One region of the Pseudoalteromonas sp. NJ631 genome, then DNA from elsewhere that is predicted to be linked to it. Evidence: riboswitches for the same ligand, from Rfam matches in the RefSeq annotation. Region 1 holds a riboswitch; the other holds the start of a gene.
The links. A riboswitch is a leader RNA that binds a small molecule or an ion and turns the genes downstream of it on or off. The one in region 1 is predicted to bind lysine.
Positions count from the first base shown of each region.

Region 1 (3,310 bases):
ACGGCGTAGCTCAGAGTAGTCAGCCTCTTCACCAGCTTGTGCGATGCGATTACCTAATCTTTCTAAGTCTTTTACCAGCACCGTGATCTCTGCTGCTAAACCAAGGCTCTCTTCTTGTAAAAGAAAGCTGGCGAAGTCAGCGATTGCACGGTTGATTTCTAACTGTGAAGATTTAGCTAAAGGGATAATAATTTCTTGTTGGAGTAATCGATTGGTTTCTTTATAAATTCGTTCACTCGACCAGCTAGGGTTTTTCTGTTTTAGGATGTTTTGTACATCTTTTAGACTGAAATCTGCGAGCTTAAATCGTTTAAAAAGTAGCTCGAGTACGCTCCAGTGTTCATTTATCGTATTTAATAATTTTTTTGCTGGGATCATAACTTTCCAGTGTGTAGTAGTTAAGTTACATCACTACTTCATCAATTTGTCACAAAATGTTTATCGTACGTAGCATGGGGACTGTGATGGTGCTAGAATCCGCCGCGAAAACGAACCCACCCCTTGTTACATTTAATTACAGGTTGTTTACGCATTATGGTCACGCCCATTATTCTAACCCTGATCGCCATCGCTTTTATACTCATCGTTATAGAAGATATTATTCACGTAAACAAGGCCAAAACAACGCTTTTTTTTGGTACTTTATGTTGGATTATCGCCTTTATCTCTCCAATTCATGGTCAAAGCCCAGAAATTGTACAAATTGAGCTAGACCATAACATTTTGGAAATCGCGACACTTTGGCTGTTCTTAATGGCTGCAATGACATTTGTTGCCTACTTGAACTCAAAAGGGTTTATCCAAAATATTGTTCACCGGATCATGCCAACCCATATTAGCGAACGCAAGCTAATGTTTTTGGTCGGTGCGTTTGCATTCGTATTTTCGTCAATATCGGATAACATCACTGCGACGCTTATTTCATTAGCTGTAGTCATGTCTTTGAAATTAGACCCGAAAAAGCTAATTAGATATGCGACGTTAATCATCTTTAGTGTTAACTCCGGTGGGGTATCATTGATCACCGGTGATGTAACCACCTTGATGATATTTCTAGCCGATAAAGTGACTATCCCTGATCTGCTTTTACTAATCGCTCCCTCTATTTTTAGCGTATTTATCTTAGCTGCGATGCTGTCAATCGGCATGAATGATAAGATCACCTTTGAAAAGGCTGAATTACGCAGAATTGAAAAGACCGATATCACGATTGCGCTCATCTTCTTATCAACCATTTTTGCCACGTTATTCTTAAGCGTGCAATACCATGTACCGCCGATGTTAACCTTCTTATTTGGCTTGTCTTTGATGTTCTTAATGGCGCAATTCTTGATGCGCAAGAAGGACGTAAATAAGAAAATCATCGACTATATCCGTGAAATTGAATACGACACTTTATTGTTCTTTGTGGGTGTGCTGTTATTAGTTGGTGCGTTGAAAGAAGTCGGTGTATTGTCTAAGTTTACCGATTTATATCTGCATCTTGCGCCGGAATACGCAAACTACTTGGTCGGTTTAATGAGTGCGGCGGTAGATAACGTGCCTTTGACGGCTGCGCTATTAAAAGCAGACATTACGATGACTCCAGCGCAATGGCTAACCTTTACTTATGCGACTGGCGTTGGTGGCTCTATGCTCATTATTGGCTCTGCAGCGGGGATCATTGCAATGAGTAAGGTTAAAGCTTTAACCTTCTCAAGCTATCTTAAAATGAGTATCTACCTGCTTATCGCATATACCATTGGATATAGTGGCGCGTATTTCGCGGGTCAGCTTATTTAAGACCAATGGATTTAATTTTTTACCGCTTTGGGATAAGTTTTTCATAAATAACTTGACACCTAGACGGCTAAAAGATAATTTTCTCACATCGCCCGCATTTATTGCGGGCTTTTATTTTGCTTTTATTCAGATTAACAAAGGCAAAATAAACAGAAGAGGCGCGATGCTTAGGTAGTTAGTGTGAGGTGACGAGACCAATGACCACTAGTGAGGGAAGTATTCGCCGAGGAGAAAAGTTGCTCGTCGCAACGATTCTTCGGTTTACGAGGCTGAATCCTCGGAACTGTCACCGTATTGGTGGAGAGCTTCTGGCAAAGGTCATTTCAAGCGTTCGTCTTTCTAGAAATCCCATGCCGAGTTCTCCTTATAAAATTTGACTGTGCCAACAGTCGAGAGGAGAGAAAATGAATTCGCAGTATGTTGTAGCCAAATTTGGCGGTACCAGTGTCGCTGACTTTGAAGCTATGTCTCGTTGTGCTCACATTGTTCGTGACAACCCAAATGTTCGAGTGGTCGTTGTTAGTGCATGTGCTGGCGTAACCAATCACCTTGTAACGCTAACCCAACAAAAGGAAGATGAAGCCGGGCGCAAAGCAGTTGTTGCAGCGGTTGAAAACATACAGCAAGCGATTATCGATCAAGTGTCTTTGGATGCTGACCTTGCTGAGGGTTACAAGCAAACTTTCAGTGAATTTGAAAGCCTTGCGAGTTTACCTGCACTTAGCAGACAGCAATGCGATGAAATGCTGAGCTTTGGCGAACGTTTTTCTTCTTATTTGTTTACCCAAATACTACGTAATAACCAGGTTCAGGCGTCGCGCTTTGATGTACGTAAAGTGCTTAAAACAGATAATCAATTTGGTAAAGCGAATCCAAATGTCGCAGCTACGCGTGAAGCTGCGCAAACTAATTTGGTCGCGCTACTTGGCGACACAGTACAGGTGACACAAGGGTTTATTGGTAGTGACCAATACGGCCAGACGACTACGCTTGGTCGTGGTGGTTCTGACTATAGTGCTGCATTGTTAGCTGAGGCAATTGACGCGTCAAGTGTGCATATTTGGACCGATGTCGTTGGTATTTTCAGTACCGATCCGCGTTTGTGTGTAAAGGCTAGACCAATTCCTCGTTTGAGTTTTGATGAAGCGGCAGAAATGGCGACATTTGGTGCTAAGGTGCTACATCCCGCAACTATATTGCCAGCGAGTCGTAAAGGTATTTCAGTATTTGTTGGTTCAAGTCGTGATCCGCAAGCGGGTGGCACTTGGATTGAAAAAGAGAAAACGGCGCAAGCAGGCATTCGTGCAGTGACACAACGCAAAAACCAAATACTATTGACGCTAAAGAGCCCTGAAATGCTCCTTGCTAGCGGCTTTTTGGCTCGTATCTTCACCATTTTAAGTAATTACAATATATCGGTTGACTTGGTAACGACTTCGGAAATTAGTGTCGCGCTCACACTAGACAATGCGCCGAATGCTTCTCGACCAGAGTTAGAACAAGCTTGTTTGGATGAACTTGGCGAGTT
Region 1 covers NZ_AKXJ01000019.1:82,418-85,727, forward strand. The annotation lists gene A587_RS0121745 (hypothetical protein) at 1-378, opposite strand, end outside; gene nhaD (sodium:proton antiporter NhaD) at 535-1,782, shown strand; lysine riboswitch at 1,928-2,098, shown strand; gene lysC (lysine-sensitive aspartokinase 3) at 2,187-3,310, shown strand, end outside.

Region 2 (3,310 bases), on a different contig from region 1:
CGCAATAAAATCTAATCGTCCCCCAAGCGCTGAGGTGAGTAATTGGCAACGTTTAAGTCCTAACTGCGTGCCTTGAAAATGCTCGCTATGCACAGTTTCTCGTAACTGCTGATAGTCGAACCCGGGCCCTGTATCTTCAACAACAAATTCTAAATATGGCGTATCTTCATCTACAACCAAATCCGCAAATACTTGAATGCTGCCACGCTCTGTAAATTTAATGGCATTATTAACCAATTCACCGATCAACCAACCAACACGCTTACAATCACAATAACAAGTCACATCTAACTCATTACTCAATGCCAAATTAAAAGCGAGAGATTTCTTGTGTGCGGTTAGTTGAAAGGCAATACAGGCTGACTTTATTACTTCTCGCAACGCGACTTGATGACGCTCAATTACCACTTCTTGCTCGGAAAGGTTATTAAAATCTTGAACCGAATAAAGTAATACATCCAATTGATTTACCGCGCTTTTCACATGCTGTAAGTGTTGGATTTCTTTGTTACTCAGATATTCATCTAAATACCCATGAATGGCCTGCAACGGCGTTCTTAGCTCGTGACTAACACGTGCTAAAAATCGTGATTTTGAGTGTAGTGCATCGTCGGCAAGCTTTCTTGCCGCCTCTAATTTATTAATTGCTTCAGCAATTTCTCGCGCCATTGGGCGAAATACAAATTTCGCTTCTATAAACAGCAGCAACAGTCCGAGCAGCCAAATTAACAATTCAATTTTCCTCACCATCTCTGTCTTACTTCGCGCTTGCTGCTCGAATAGTGAAACTGCCTCATTCAGTTTTGGGAGTAAATGCTGAGATGCAGTAAAGATTTGTTCCACCAGTTGAGGAGTGGATTGCTGTAACTGAGACCTTGATAAAGTGATAAAAGTATTACTTTGTAAATCCAATTGCACTGGCTCTTGGTAGTAAAGCGCTGCAAGCGCCTCATTCAAATAAATAGCCTCTCCTCCCTCTGTTTTAGTTAAAAACTCATGATTACTTTCAAATTTATCAATGGTTTGACGCAGCTCCTCACTGTCTCTTTTATCCTCTTGTGCACTGAAAAGCGCGATGCGCTGGGACAACATCCGCTGCATACCCGCAATATTAATTACGTGCGCGTCTTGGCTCTGCTGATACAGTAAATACTGCATAATCCCCATCGCCATCGACAGCAATATAGCCATAGCAAGTAATGCCCCGATATAACGATTTTTAACTTTATTTATTAACGACATATTTTTGTTTTTCATCTCATAGCATTGTCTCAGCTGCAATGTTAAGTGTAGTTAACAATCGTATTATTTACAGTCCGATGCTTGACACCTAGACGGCCAAAATGTTTCAATGCGTGTTCACCCTATTTAGATAGTTTGATGCCACGGCGTCAAATTAAGGGCTGGAAGAGGTGCGTTATTCAGGTAACTAAGTGAAGGAGAGCAAACTCCGTTGCAGCTTAGTGAGGGGAATATACGCCGAGAAATTGAGTTATTGTTTGCTAATACTCATTTCGGGCGACTGGGCTGAATCCCAGCGACTGTCACCAACATACTTGGTGGAGAGCTTCTGGTCTTAGAAAAATAAGGCCATTGGCTGCCTTATCCTTTTTAAGTCCATTGCTCTTCGAATTTTAACGGTTCGAAGTTTGGACACCCTCCTAACTCCGAACATGATTTAAGTTCGGTAGAGATGAAATCACAATTCAACTTATCTGACTATCCGTTGTGGACGGCTTTAGTAACGCCTTTTGATGCTGAAAATCAGGTTGATTTTAGCGCATTAACGACGCTTGTACGCGATCAAGAGCAGGCTCGTAACGGTATTCTTTTACTAGGCAGTACCGGCGAAGGCCTTGCGCTTACCCAACAAGAGCAGCAACAAATCGTTGAGTTTGTTTGCCAGCTCGCCCCAAGCGTACCACTAATGGTTGCCGTTGGCGGTAGTAATCTTGAGCAGCAAACACAATGGGTGCGCTTTTGTAATACGCAGCCCATTCATGCACTCTTACTTGGCTCACCAATCTACGCAAAGCCCGGCAAAGTTGGTCTGGCGCATTGGTTTAGCACACTACTCGATGAGAGCCACAACCCTTGCATGCTCTACAATGTACCCGGTCGCAGTGCCGTTGCCATCGCCCCTGAACTACTCGGCGAACTAGCTTGCCACCCTAATCTGTGGGCACTAAAAGAAGCCAGTGGTGATATTGCCACCTTTGAAGCATTTCGTCAGGCAGCGCCTGATGTCGCAATCTATAGCGGCGACGATGGCTTAATGCCCTACTTTGCACAAGCAGGTGCAACGGGTCTGGTGTCTGTTGCAGCAAACGCATGGCCGCAGCAAACCGCAGAATTTGTAAGGCGCTCGTTAAGCGGCACCTCTCCTAATTTATTTACCACCTGGTCAGAAGCTGCAAATAGCTTATTTGCAGTGGCAAATCCCATACCAGTCAAAGTGTTAATGCACTTGCAAGGGAAGCTCACAAGTCCAAACTTGCGCCCGCCACTGACACATTTGGAACTCACCCATACCGATGCGATCACTCGCGCGAACGAAACGATTTTATCTTGGAATTAAGGCAGTAAACATGAGCTGGTTAACCCTACTAAACGATTTAGAAAATGGCACAGTACGTGCTGCAACACAGGATGAGCAAGGCCATTGGCATGCTAATGTAGAAGTAAAACAAGGGATCCTTGAAGCATTTAGAAATGGCGTAAATACGGAATTCCCGGGTGGATTTGTTGATAAAGACAACTTAGCACCACGCGGATTTGCTGCCCAAGATGGCGTTCGTATGGTTCCTGGCGGAAGCAGTGTGAGACGTGGCGCTTACGTCGCAGCGGGCACAATCATTATGCCACCGGCTTATGTCAACATTGGTGCCTATATTGATTCAGGTACTATGGTAGATAGTCATGCGTTGGTTGGTTCTTGCGCGCAAATTGGTAAAAATGTGCACCTTAGTGCAGCAGTGCAAGTGGGTGGCGTATTAGAACCAGTTGGAGCAAGTCCTGTTGTTGTTGAAGACGATGCCTTTATTGGTGCAGGCTGTGTATTGGTTGAAGGGGTTGTTGTTAAACGCGGTGCCGTATTAGCACCGGGCGTGCGCCTTTCAGCAAGTATTCCAGTCTATGATTGCGTGAACGAGCGCTTGCTTGACAAAGGTGAAGCCATCCCTGAAAACGCGATAGTGATCCCAGGCTCTCGTCCAGCTTCAAGTGAGTGGGCACGCGCGCAAGGATTAAGTATGTCATGCGCACTTATAGTAAAATACCGTGATGAACAAAGTGATGCATCACTGGCGCT
Region 2 covers NZ_AKXJ01000018.1:25,070-28,379, reverse strand. The annotation lists gene A587_RS0121050 (response regulator) at 1-1,257, opposite strand, end outside; lysine riboswitch at 1,400-1,578, shown strand; gene dapA (4-hydroxy-tetrahydrodipicolinate synthase) at 1,694-2,578, shown strand; gene A587_RS0121040 (2,3,4,5-tetrahydropyridine-2,6-dicarboxylate N-succinyltransferase) at 2,589-3,310, shown strand, end outside.
Region 2: another riboswitch for lysine. It lies ahead of dapA (4-hydroxy-tetrahydrodipicolinate synthase); the one in region 1 lies ahead of lysC (lysine-sensitive aspartokinase 3).